DNA from 2 places in the Serratia nevei genome. Region 2 is predicted to be linked to the other one. Evidence: riboswitches for the same ligand, from Rfam matches in the RefSeq annotation. Region 2 holds a riboswitch; the other holds the start of a gene.
What was found. A riboswitch is a leader RNA that binds a small molecule or an ion and turns the genes downstream of it on or off. The one in region 2 is predicted to bind fluoride.
Positions count from the first base shown of each region.

Region 1 (6,767 bases), 1.4 Mb from region 2:
CCGACCAGCTCCACCTGGTCGCCCAGGGCGTCGCTCAGAATACGCCAGCCGGCCCAGTCGTCCTCGGCCAAGCCGTCTTCAATCAGCACGATGGGGAAATCCTGCACCAGCCGTTGGTAATAGGCCGTCATCTGGGCTGCGTCCAACTCGAGATTCTCGCTGCGCAGGCGATACTTGCCGTCGGCGTAGAATTCGCTCGAGGCCGGATCCATGCAGATCGCGATATCTTCTCCCGGCCGGTAGCCGGCTTTCTCTATCGCCTGCACAATCAGCTCGAGCGGCTGGCGGTTTGAGGCGACCGCCGGCGCGAAACCGCCTTCGTCACCGACGCCGACCGACAGGCCTTTTTCCAACAGGATTTGGCGCAGCGTCTGATAAACTTCACTGCCCCAGCGCACGGCCTCGCGCAGCGACGGCGCGCCCAGGGGAGCTATCATAAACTCCTGAAAGTCCGCCCCTTGCCACCGGGCGTGCACGCCGCCGTTGATGATATTCATGCAGGGCACCGGCAGCAGGTTGGCGCCGATGCCGCCCAGATAACGATACAGCGGCAGCTGCGACAATTGCGCCGCGAGGCGGGCGGCGGCCAGAGAAACGCCGAGCAGGGCGTTGGCCCCCAATCGGCTCTTGTTCTCGCTGCCGTCCAGCGCGATCAGCCGGCGGTCTATCTCCTCTTGTTGGCGCACATCCACTCCGCGCAGCGCCTCGTTGATCGCCGTTTTGACGCTGTGCACCGCCTCCAGTACGCCTTTGCCGCCGAAACGGTGCGGATCGCCGTCGCGGTGCTCCACCGCCTCGCGCGACCCGGTGCTGGCTCCCGAAGGCACCGAAGCCCGGGCCACGACGCCCGCCGCGCTCATTTCGACTTCGACGGTCGGGTTGCCGCGCGAATCCAGGATCTCTCTGGCGGTTACGCTTTCAATCTCATCGTTCATGGGGTGTCACCTCGTTCTAGGGAGTGGGGACGTGCTTTATCAGCACATCGATGGATAAATGGTTGATGAATTCGAAGCCGAAGGAGGCATAGACGCCAAACGGACGGTTCTGATGGCCGAGCAACAAAAGATCGACGCCTTCACGGGCAATCAGGGCTTCGACGTCTTTGAAGCGATGGATGCTGACCATTGCGCGTACCTCCAGGGGGATTGAGCAGTCTTCCACCAGGCGGCTGAGCATGGCTTTGGCGGCGATCACCTCGCTGGACTGGCGATCTTTGGTTTGCGCATCGCTGAGGTAGTCCAGCTCGGCATAGTCGGCGCTGATGTGCGCCACGGTAATGCGCGTATTCATCTGCTGATTGAGGCGTTCGGCATGGCGCAACAGCAGCCGGCCGTCGCGTTCATCCTGTACCAGCAGTAAAGCGTGTTGGTAGATCGGCATGACTTATCTCCCTGCGTGAGCAATCTGTAGGGTTAACCACGGTAAAACCTCTTTTTTTCGGCTCGTCATACCGGGCAGCGACACCTGCTGAATGGCGAGTACCCGGTTCGACGAAAAATACAGGGTGGAACGGCGGTGGGTGATATCGGTAACCAACAGCGCGGTCATCTCCAGCCCGGCTTCCTGCTTCGCCTGCTCGAGCGCCTGTTGCAGCGCGGGCAACAGCGGATCGATGTCGCTCATGGCCCGCACTTCTATCTGCGACAGCAGCAGCGAAACGGTATGGATGCGGTAATTCTTGGCGTCGCGCTGCAGCAACTGCGGGGCGGATTGCCCGGAGAGATCGGTTTTGGCGGCCAGCAGCCCGGCGATGAAGGCGTCATAGTCGACGTGAGAGATTGCGCGCAACCGGGTGACCGCCAGCCGATCCTGTTCCGTGGTGGTCGGCGCACTGAGCGCGACGGTGTCGCTCAAGATGGCGCCCAGCAGCAGCGTGGCCTTCGCGGCGTTAAGTGGCATTGGCTTTTCTGTCGTCAGGATTTGCAGGATCACGGTGGCGCAACAGCCGACGGCGCGCACCCAGACATCGGGCGGGTTGCGGGTGACTAACGTGCCCAGCCGGTGATGGTCGATAACGCCGACCACGTCGCTGTCGGGCAATGAGGCCGGGCCTTGTTCGATATCGGTAAAGTCGACCAGCCAGACTTTGCGGTCACGGAGATCGTCTGTCAGCAGCGCAGGCGCCTGTATGCCGGCGGCAGCCAGTATGTAGCGGGTTTCCGGCGTGAGGTCGCCTAGGCGGAAAGCCACGGCCGGTTTGCCGAGGTGATTGAGCCAGTCCGCAACCACCAGCGCGCTGCAGATGCTGTCGCTGTCGGGATTTTTATGGCCGAAAACGCACAGGGGCATTTCCCGCGCGACGGCATCGGACTGGAGTGGAAAAGAGGTAAAACCTGAGATTTCATTCATAGCGGCTCCTGACATACCTGCCTAAAAAATAAAGCGAAGTTGTATATCAGGCGTCATCATCCGGTTCGAGTGAACGCGGCGGTTGGGAAAGGTGGAACACCATCACCTTGTGAACGACTGTAGCGCAGCGCGGGGGGAAACGCAACGCCCGGCAAAGTTGGCGAGAATACATAATCGGATTGATACTGTGAGTGAGTCTATGATGGACAAGGATATTATTTGCCGCTAACCGACGGATAGGCTGAACGGACTCACGCCGGCTATGCCGGGTCCGTGGGTGACACAATGGGAGACAACATGCTCGAACCCTGCTTCCCCGAAAACGAAGCCGAACGCCTGTCGGTATTGAACTCACTGAACGTGCTGGATTCGAACTCGGTGGAAAAACTGGATCGCATCACGCGGTTGGCGGCGAAATACTTCGGCGTGACCATTGCGCTGGTGTCGCTGATCGACCGGGATCGCCAATGGTTTTTATCGCGCTACGGTCTGGATGCCCGAGAAACGCCGCGCAATATCTCGTTTTGCGGCCATGCCATCTTGCAACGCGAAGCGCTGGTGGTGCCCGATACCGCCAAGGATCCGCGCTTTTTCGATAATCCGCTGGTGATCGGCGGGCCGAGGATCGGTTTTTACGTCGGGCAGCCGCTGCTGTCGCTCGATGGCTTGCCGCTAGGCACGCTGTGCATTATCGACAGCCACCCGCAGCCGTTTTCTCCTGCTCAACTGGCCGATCTGCACGATTTCGCCGCCGTGGTGGAGGAATATCTGCAGAGCATTGAACGCCTCGTCTATACCGAAAACCTGAAATCCGACCTGCAGCGCACGGAGGCGCTGTTCGAACAAACCTTCTCCCAGGCGGCGGTAGGTATGGCGCTGGTCTCGCTGCAAGGATATTGGCTGCGGGTGAATCCGCGCATCTGCGAAATGCTTCAGTACTCCGAGCGCGAGCTGATGGATCGTACCTTCCAGGACATCACCTATCCGCTCGATCTCAACACCGACCTGGAAAAGCTGCAGCAGCTGCTGAAAAATGAAATCAGTACCTATTCGATGGAAAAACGCTATTTCCGCGCCGACGGCTCGATCGTTTGGGTGCAGCTGACGGTGGCGCTCAATCGTTTGCCGAACGGCAAGCCGGACCATTTCATCTCGGTTATCGTCGATATCAGCGAGCGTAAAGCGGCGGAGGCCGATCTATTCGCTCTGCAACACGAGCTGGAACAACGCGTCGAAATCCGCACGCAGGAGCTGAACGTGGTGGTTAAAAAGCTCAACGAAGAGATTGAGACCCGGGTGCTCGCCGAATATCAGCTCAGTGCGGAGAAGGAGCGTCTGCGCGCCATTACCGACAATATGCCGGCCTTAATCAGCCAGATCGACGGCAATGAACGCTACCTGTTCGCCAACAGCGCCTACAAAACCTGGTTCGGTCTGGAGGAGTCCAGCCTCAGGGGGATGACGGTGCGCGATTTCATGGGGGAAAGCGTTTATCGAATAGCAAAACCGATGATCGAGCGGGCCCTCGCGGGCGAAATGGTGAGTTTTGAGAATGAGCTGCAGACCCGGCAAGGGCTGCTGATGATCCACACCACGCTGGTGCCGTGCGAAGCGCAGGGCTTCTACATTCTCGCCATGGACATCACCGAACTGAAGCGGCTGCAGCAGCGGCTGGAATATGACGCAACCCACGACATGTTGACCGGATTGACCAATCGCCGCGCGTTTCTACGCCGGTTGTCGGGCACGCTGCAGGCCTGTTGCCATCAGCGGCAGATGGCGCTGCTGTTTATCGATCTCGACGGGTTCAAAACCCTTAACGACAGCTATGGCCATGACTTCGGCGACGCGATCCTGAAGACGTTCGCCACATTGCTCAGCACCTGCGCCGGCGAGCGCCACAGCGTCTCGCGTCTGGCCGGTGACGAGTTCACGGTGATCCTGTGGCCGTTGACGGATCCGCGGCGCGAAGTCAGCGAGTTTTGCGAAAACGTGTTGGCGCATCTGGCCAAAATTACGCAGATCGGGCCGCAGAAGGTACGGCTTTCCGCCAGCATCGGCGCGGCCATTTCCCCACGCGGCGATGTGACCGAGGAGATGCTGCTGACCCGCGCCGACGGCGCGATGTATCAGGCGAAATCGGCCGGAAAGGGCACTTACGCCATCTGCGAGCTGTGAGCGTGCAACGGTGGCGGTCTCAGGGTAAGCTGTTTTTCTTTTCCTGTGAGCAGAACTCCGGATTTATTGCATGGCGTCAAATCATCAACATAAAGATTGGCTCGAACTGCGACGCGATGAGGAAACCGGTATTGAGAGCGTCAATGCCCACTTTCAGGGACATGCCTACGATCCTCACGATCATGATGAAATGCTGGTGGGTGTCACGCAGCAGGGTTTACAGCGTTTCAACTGCCACCGCTCATTGCATACCAGCCGGCCGGGGCGCGCCATGCTGATCGAACCGGGTGCGGTGCATGATGGCCATGCGCCGCAGGCCGAGGGATTTACCTATGCGATGCTCTATTTGCCCCAGCATTGGGTATCCGCCGCTATGCACCGCCGTGGAATGGGGGACGCCTCCGTGCTGGAAGGTGCCTTCCACAGCACGTTGACCGACGATCCGATGCTGGCGGCCGCGATACAGCAGGCCTTTTTCTCGTTGCATCATAGAGAGGGGCGACTGGCGCGCGATCAAAGCCTGGACCATCTGCTGACGCTATTGTCACGGCACATCCGTGCCAGGCCGGATTCCCAACACGACGACGCTTTGGTTGAGATGAACCGCTTACGGGACTATCTGCATGCACATATGGCGGATAATCCCAGTCTGGATGACCTGGCGCTTCAGTGTGGTCTGGACCGTTTCCGCCTGACTCGCCAATTCACTCGGGCTTTTGGCCAGTCGCCGCATGCGTATTTGGTTCGGTTGAGGCTGCGGGCCGCACGCTTGTTGTTGGCGCAGGGGCAAGAACCGGCGCAGGTCGCCATGCAGGTGGGCTTTGCCGATCAGAGCCATTTGGGTCGCTGGTTCCAGCGCGCCTACCGTTTATCACCGGCGGCCTATCAACGCCAGTGCACAAACGTTCTATACCGCTGATTTGCCATTTCCGATGATGTGCTTTTAACAGCACAACGGAGTAGAGCGAAAGATGTTTGATACCAAGATTGCGTTTATCGTACGCGACGATCTGCAGACCTGGCAGCGGCTGAACGTGGTGGCCTTTCTGGCGACGGGCATCGCCGCCGCCGCCCCGGAAATCATCGGCGAGTGTTACGTGGATGCGCAGGGCAGACGCTACGGCGGTATTTCCGGGCAGCCGATGCTGATTTTCGCCGCAGATTTGCCGGGCCTGCAAAATGTGCATCGCAAAGGGTTGGAGCGGGAATTGACGTTGATCCCCTATGTGCACGCCATGTTCTCGACCGGGCACGATGAAGCCAATCGGCAGGTTTTTCTCGCTGAAGACGCGGACAATCTGGATTTGGTCGGTCTGGCGCTGCGCGGACCGAAAAAAGCGGTGGATAAGGCGATAAAAGGCCTGGCGCTTCACGGCTGAGAATACCGTTGGCGCGATGTGTTTTTGCCCTTGAAATAAGCGTTAAAGAGTTTGAAGTCGAGTTAAATAATCAACGGCATGATTATTTAACTCATATTAAATGCCTTATTTATCCTTCAGTGTGCATAAAACGAAAGCAGCTATACTGCAGGAGACTTCTCCAACGTTTCTTTTTGGCTCGCAAGCCGTTCAGCCTGATACGCAATCTATCAAATCACTTCAATATCAAGGGGGTTTTTATGAAAACCGTCCTGCAGCATATTTTGGTCAATAAAGCACGTTACGCCCAGCTTCCGCTGTTTGAGTTCCTGCGTGATGAAAATCGCACGCCTCAGGAGCGGCTGGCGTTTCTGCCCCATATCGCGTTTTTTATTATGGCTTTCGCCGATGTGAATAAGCTGATGCTGCGCAATGAAACGCCGGCGGCCGATATTTACCAACGGAAAGTCAATGCGCATACCCATGAAGATGATCACCATTGGCCGTGGTATCTCGAGGATTTGGACAAACTCGGTTACAACCGCTGCGTCGACACGGTGGCGCATCTGGAAACGCTGTGGAGCGACAGCACTCAGGCGAATCGGTTATTGACCTATCGGCTGTGTGCGCGGGTAAGCGGCCTCGGCGGCCTGGAGCGGATCGTGGTGATCGAGGCCATCGAAGCTACCGGTAACGTGCTGTTTGGGCTGACGGCGCCGCTGGCCACGCGCATTCATCAGGCGACCGGCGTCGAACTGCGCTACTGCGGCGAGTTTCATCTGGCGCTGGAGAGCGGGCATGCCCAGCTGCAGGATCATGCGGAACTGGCGGCGATCCCATTGACGGATGGCATCAGGCGACGTTGCATCGCTCATGTCGACC
Region 1 covers NZ_CP149940.1:2,542,937-2,549,703, forward strand. The annotation lists gene eno (phosphopyruvate hydratase) at 1-935, opposite strand, end outside; gene V8N38_RS12310 (universal stress protein) at 952-1,380, opposite strand; gene V8N38_RS12315 (DHHA2 domain-containing protein) at 1,384-2,349, opposite strand; fluoride riboswitch at 2,390-2,465, opposite strand; gene V8N38_RS12320 (diguanylate cyclase domain-containing protein) at 2,647-4,527, shown strand; gene V8N38_RS12325 (AraC family transcriptional regulator) at 4,598-5,446, shown strand; gene V8N38_RS12330 (DUF2000 domain-containing protein) at 5,499-5,906, shown strand; gene V8N38_RS12335 (hypothetical protein) at 6,146-6,767, shown strand, end outside.
Region 1: another riboswitch for fluoride. It lies ahead of V8N38_RS12315 (DHHA2 domain-containing protein); the one in region 2 lies ahead of crcB (fluoride efflux transporter CrcB).

Region 2 (6,767 bases):
CCACGACGCCGGTTTTCAGCGCCAGCGGCAGCAGGCGAATGCCCGCTTCTTGCAGCCAGCGCGTCAGCCGGGCGGTGGTGGCGAATTCGTGATTGGAAAGCTCCGGGTTTTGGTGCAGCTCACGCCGATAGGCGATGATTTTGTCTGCCAACTGGCTGGTCATAGGCTTGGCTCACAGTGGGAAATAAACCCTAACCCTAGTGCAGCGGCCGCCGAAGCAAAAAGACCATCTGGTTATATTTCATAGCGATTGCGTCTGCGCGGGAGCGTCAACTCTGGGGGAAGCGGGCGAGTTTGGGCGTTCGCTCGTTGTTCGCCGGCGCGTGGAGAGGATTGACCTGGCACGGTAACTTATCGCAACCGGTGCAATCAATTTACACCGGACAACACGGATTTTTTCACTCTTTATCGGATTTCTGTGATCGCGGTGGTGGACAAAATCCTGCCTGCTTGCTGTACTGTAATAGACACAGGTTTTGTGTCTTTCATTCACGTTAAAGGTAAGTTTGATGTCTAAGATTAAAGGTAGCGTTAAGTGGTTTAATGAATCCAAAGGCTTCGGTTTCATTACTCCGGAAGATGGTAGCAAGGACGTTTTCGTTCACTTCTCTGCCATCGTTAGCAACGGTTTCAAAACGCTTGCTGAAGGCCAGCGTGTAGAATTTGAAATCACGAACGGTGCCAAAGGCCCATCTGCCGCTAACGTTACTGCTATCTAAGCTGCGTAGCTGAATTTCTTAAAACCCGCTCATTGAGCGGGTTTTTTATTGGGCGCGTTATGCCTCGCTGCGGCGGCCTAACAGGCTGAACAGCAGGATGGCGACGGCGTAGCAGCCGACGATGGTCAGCGCCATCGACAAGCTGGACGTGCCGCCCAGCCCGGTGAGCGGCACGGCGCAGGCACCGAGCGCGAACATGCACACGCCGATCAAGGCCGACGCGCTGCCCGCTTTGTCACCCTGGCTTTGCATGGCCAGCGAAGAGGCGGTTGGGCCGACGATGCCGATCACCGCCACCGAAAAGAACAGCGGCACCAGCAACAACACCAGCGGCGCATGCAGCGCGGCGGCCAACAGCAGCAACAGCGATGCGACGGCCGCCAGCGTTAACCCACTCCTCAACACCCGGCGCTCCCCCCAACGCGAACTGAGGCGGCTGGCCAGCTGCGCCGCAATGATCAGCCCGACGCCGTTAATGGCGAAACACAGGCTGAACATCTGCGGGCTGAGGCCGTAGATCTGCTGCAAGACGAAAGGCGAGGCGCCGATATAGGCGAACATGCCGGCCATCACGAAGCCCTGCGTCAGACACAGGCCCATGAAATAGCGTTGGGTCAACAGACTGCCCAGCGACATCAGCATCGCCAGAATGCCGCCCTGGCTGCGGCGCTCGGCCGGCAGGGACTCGCGCAGCTTCAGCGCCGACAGGCTGAACAGCAGCACGGCGATGGCCGCCAGCACGCCGAAGATGCCGCGCCAGTTCATCACCTGCAGCATAACGCCGCCCAGCACCGGCGCGACGATCGGCGCCAGACCGTTGACCAGCATCAGCAGGGCGAAGAAGCGGGTCAGCTCATGACCGGCATACAGATCGCGGGCAATGGCGCGGGAAATCACCGCGCCACCGGCGCCGGCGATGCCCTGCAGCAGGCGGGCGATCAGCAACTGGTCGATGGTGGGCGCCAGCGCGCACCACAGCGAAGCGCCCAGCAGCAGGATCAGCGACAGCAACAGCGGACGCATGCGGCCCAGTTTGTCGCTGTAAGGACCGAAAATCAGCTGGCCGACGCCCAGGCCGAGCAGCCCGGCGGTCAGGCTGAGCTGCGCGGCGGCGGTAGAGGTATTCAGTTCGCCCGCCATTTCCGGCAGGGCGGGCAGATAGAGATCGGTGCACAGCGGCCCCAGCGCGGCCAACAGGCCAAGCACGACGGCGTACACCAGACGTTGTCTGGCTAAGTGTTTGGTCATGGGAGATTAGAGTTTCCTGAACAGGTGAGAAATGGCCTGCTGATACAGATCGCGCAGCAGGGACGCATCGGCTTTTTGCGTGGTAAGGATGCGGTAACCGGTGCCTTCGCTCATGACGGCGATAAACTCCACCCGCGCGGCGATCTCTTCCGCGCTGAAATGGGGATACAGCCGCTGCAGGTTGTGGCACACGTGGCGAAACAGCCGCGCTTCCGCATCGCTGAGCATTTTGGCCACCACCGGGTTGCGCGTGGCCTCGGCGGTCACTTCAAGCATCAGCATGTGATCGGTTTCGCTCTCGCCCGGCTGCTGAAACAGCGTGCGCGCCGCCAGCGTGCCGGCGATCAGGTTGATGTGATCGCCAAGATTTTCCAGCCGCTGCATCTTGCTGGCGATGATGCGGTTGACGATTTCCTCGATAATCGCGTCTTTATTGGCGAAATAGCGATAGATTTGCCCGACGCTGAGCTGCGAGCCCTGGGCGATTTCCGCCATGCTGGCGGCGTGGAAGCCGTGGCGGCGGAAGCTGGTTTTCGCCGCTTCGACGATCTGATCGCGGCGGGCCTGCACCTTGGCCTGTTTACTGTCGTTGGGGGGGAGCATTTGCCCGATCCTTTGCTACGCGTGAGCCGGGTTCACATTTTTGGGTGTGAACGTTCATTCTCAATTGTAGTGCAATCGGCCGGAAAGGCGCAAGATGAACGCGTGCTGTGGGGAAAAGGCGCTTAAGCGAACAGGTAGGATTTGATAAAGGCGGCGACGATCAGCACGCACAGCGCAACGGCAATCGCTTCGGTGGCGGTTTTCGGCAGGCTAAACATAGCGGTTTCTCATCCAGTCAGGAGTACTGGATGAGATTATGCGCATGCAAGATTAAGGAAACATTAAGGGCTTAGCGCCCGTTGACCCACATCACCAGCATGAAAGCCAGCAGCGTCATCGCCAGCGAGCCGGCCAGGTTGAGCAGCATGTTGGCCAGCGCCCAGCCGAAGCGGCCATCCTGCATCAGGTACACCACCTCCAGCGAAAAGGTGGAGAAGGTGGTCAGGCCGCCGCAGAACCCGGTGGTGATCAGTAATTTCCAGGTGGGGTCCAGATGCGTCATGCGGGTGAAAATCGCCATCGCCAGGCCGATGATAAAACCGCCGATCAGATTGACCATCAGCGTACCGAGCGGAATGTGGGCGTTCAGCGGATTCATTTTCATGCTTACCGCCCAGCGCAAAACGCTGCCGACGCCGCCGCCGATAAATACGGCCAGTAAAGAGCTCAACATGGGGCAACTACCTTTCAATCAGAGAAATTCACGGGGCTCGGAAAGAGACAGGCGTAACGCTACGCGCCTCTCTCCGAGAGGTTACGTAGACATCATCAGCCTGTGAAGGCGGTTAGGGAGGAATGTCATCTCCAGCGTGCCGCACGGCCTTTTTTGCCGTACCCGGTGGATGTTACACCTAACGCCGCCTATTTTGTAGTATCGACAATCTGCGAGGTCACCCCATGGAAATCAGAACGGCGCGCCTGAGCGATCGCCAGGCTATCGCCGAATTAATGACGGCGTTGGATTATCCCGGCACCGAGGCGTTTCTGCCGCAGCGAATGCGCCAGCTGCTGGCGCATCCGGACGAGGCGCTGCTGGTGGCCGTGGAGGGCGAGCGGGTGCTGGGCGTGCTGTCGCTGCATTTTCTGCCGCAGCTGGCGTTGGCCGGCGACATTGGCCGCATCAGCTATTTTTGCGTCGACGACCGAGCGCGCGGCGCGGGCGTAGGGCGGCGGCTGTTGACGGAGGGCGAGGCGCTGGCGCACCGTCGCGGCTGCGATCGGCTTGAAGTCCATTGCCACAGCCGCCGCGAGCGGGCGCATGCGTTTTACCGGCGTGAAGGTTTTGTCGAAGCGCCGAAGTATTTTGCCAAGTTATTAAACCAGTAAGTTAGTCGCCCGTCTGCACCGCCGTTTCCAGCCGGTTGCGGCCATTTTGCTTCGCCCGGTAAAGCGCGCCGTCGGCCGCTTTCAGCCAGTCCAGATAACCGCCCAGCGCGGGGTGGTAGTTGGCGATGCCGGCGCTGATCTGCAGCCGCAGCTGTGGCGCCTCTTTGAAGATAACGGCATCCAACCGCTGCTGGATGCGCCGCAGGACGGTTTCCGCCTGTTCGGCGCTGGTGTTCGGCAGCACCGCGCCAAACTCGTCGCCGCCGTAGCGCCCGACGATATCCACGTTGCGCAAGCCAATCAGCAGCTCTTCCGCCAGCGCCGCCAGGGCCTCATCCCCCAGCGCATGGCCGAAAGTATCGTTGATGGTTTTGAAACGATCGATATCCATCAGGATCAGCGTGGCGTTGTCCTGGTAGCGGCGGCAACTGTCGAACTGACGATGCAGCAGATGCTCCCAATGGCGGCGGTTGTACAAGCCGGTCAGCCCATCGCGGGTGCTGATGCGTTGCAGCTCCTGTTTTTTTTCCGCCAGCCGTTTGGCGGTGCGGTAGGTCACCAGGCCGAGCAGCGTCGGGTAAAGGTAGATCATCGGCAGGCACAGATAGATTTGCAGCGGCGTGCTGTGCGGGTGGAACGGGAAACCGAGCAGCGCGCCGGTCAGCGCCGCCGCGGCCAATTGAATCGCCAACCCTTTGACAAACAGTGCCTTACCGGCCGAAGCGATGTTGTTCATGCTCATCATCGACAGGATGACGATCGCCGGCAGCGCGTTGAACGCCATCATCGCCGCCCAGAAACCGCCGAAGGCGGAGTCGATCAGCAGGTTGCGGATCTCGGCTTTGAACGGATCTTTGGCGCGGCAGGCCAGGCGGTAGGCGAGATGCGGCCAGAGAAAACCGTGAAAGGCCAGCAATAGCCAGACCGCCGTGGGCGGAGCCAAGGGATAGAGTGCGGCGCAAACGCAGATAAAGCCGAGCCCCAGACCGGCGACGCGGGGCAGATAGGTGCGTTTGGCGAAGCTGAGGCCGGATTTTCGGGCATCGAAAATGGGTGGGGCAATATACATCCGGCATCTCCCTGATAAGTATCACGGCAGCGTATCATGCGGGTGATAAACTAAGAATAGTCTGGGATTCACGTCGTGAGGCGGCGTGGCATTCCTGCGACGGATCTCACTCTGTTACATGTTGCGGTTGTGCGAGCGGGGGGAAAGTCGCTAAATATTCGCAGGCAAGGTCAGTTTTTCTCGCTGTTCACGCAGCGCTCTATGATAAGAAGGTGAGTATGGAAGGTATCAGTATTACCAAACTTCTGGTGATTGCGGTATTGGTGATTTTACTGTTCGGCACCAGCAAGCTGCGCACGCTCGGTGCCGATCTTGGCGCGGCGCTGAAAGGCTTTAAAAAAGCCGTGGGTGACGACAGCACGCCGCCGGCCGCTGGCAGCAACACCGCCGAGAGCCAGTCCGCTCAGCAGAGCGTCGAGAAGAAAGACGTTTAATCCCGTCTGAGGGCGAGCAATAAAAAACGGATGCCTGGCGGACATCCGTTTTTTGGCGTTTCCGCCGTCTTTAGCGTAACAAACTATTACGCGTTATTTCACTTCCATCCCTTTGGCCTGCAGATCGGCGTGATAAGACGAACGCACGAACGGGCCGCAGGCGGCGTGGGTGAAGCCCATCGCCATCGCTTCTTCTTTCATCTCGTCGAACTCGGCCGGGCTGACGTAGCGCTGCACCGGCAGGTGGTGGCGGCTCGGCTGCAGGTACTGGCCCAGCGTCAGCATGGTCACGCCGTGGCGGCGCAGATCGCGCATCACTTCGACGATTTCCGCGTTGGTTTCGCCCAGGCCGACCATCAGGCCGGATTTGGTCGGGATATCCGGGTGTGCTTCTTTAAAGCGCTCCAGCAGCTTCAGCGACCACTCGTAGTTGGCGCCCGGGCGCACCTGGCGATAAACGCGCGGCACGTTTTCCAGGTTGTGGTTGAACACGTCCGGCGGCGTGGCGGTGAGGATCTCCAGCGCGCGGTCCATACGGCCGCGGAAGTCCGGCACCAGCGTTTCAATCTTGATGTTCGGGCTCTTGGCGCGGATGGCCGAAATGCAGTCGGCAAAGTGTTGAGCTCCGCCGTCGCGCAGATCGTCGCGGTCAACCGAGGTGATCACCACGTAACGCAGCGCCATGTCGGCGATGGTTTGCGCCAGCTTTTCCGGCTCGTTGGCGTCCGGCGCGATCGGGCGGCCGTGGGCCACGTCGCAGAACGGGCAGCGACGGGTGCAGATGGCGCCGAGGATCATAAAGGTAGCGGTACCGTGGTTGAAACACTCGGACAGGTTAGGGCACGAGGCTTCCTCACAGACGGAGTGCAGGCCGTTTTTACGCATGGCGGCTTTGATGCCTTGAATGCGCGTTGAGTCGGCAGGCAGTTTGATCTTCATCCACTCGGGTTTACGCAACAGCTCCTGCCGTTCGGTGACCACCGTTTTGACCGGGATCAGCGCCATTTTGTCAGCATCGCGGTATTTGACGCCGCGTTCCATCTGAATTGGTTTACTCATAATCGTGCAGGTTCCAGTTACGAAGCTCGACCGTCTGGTAGCCGAGTAAATGAACAAATTCCTGTACCAGGATTGGGTGTATGTCTTCAATGCCAACGCCGGGCGCCAGCGCGCTGACCTGCGTCATTTGCATGCCGGCGTAACCGCAAGGGTTGATGCGTTGGAAGGGGCTGAGATCCATCGCCACATTCAGGGCCAGGCCGTGGAATGAGCTGCCTTTGCGGATCCGCAAACCCAACGAACAGATTTTCTGCTCCCCCACGTACACGCCAGGCGCATCGGGACGGGCGCGCGATTCGAGGCGGAAGT
Region 2 covers NZ_CP149940.1:1,191,719-1,198,485, forward strand. The annotation lists gene V8N38_RS05560 (M20 peptidase aminoacylase family protein) at 1-163, opposite strand, end outside; gene cspE (transcription antiterminator/RNA stability regulator CspE) at 510-719, shown strand; gene V8N38_RS05570 (multidrug effflux MFS transporter) at 777-1,967, opposite strand; gene V8N38_RS05575 (TetR/AcrR family transcriptional regulator) at 1,974-2,570, opposite strand; gene crcB (fluoride efflux transporter CrcB) at 2,860-3,243, opposite strand; fluoride riboswitch at 3,323-3,385, opposite strand; gene V8N38_RS05585 (GNAT family N-acetyltransferase) at 3,468-3,896, shown strand; gene V8N38_RS05590 (diguanylate cyclase) at 3,898-4,965, opposite strand; gene tatA (Sec-independent protein translocase subunit TatA) at 5,184-5,399, shown strand; gene lipA (lipoyl synthase) at 5,493-6,458, opposite strand; gene lipB (lipoyl(octanoyl) transferase LipB) at 6,451-6,767, opposite strand, start outside.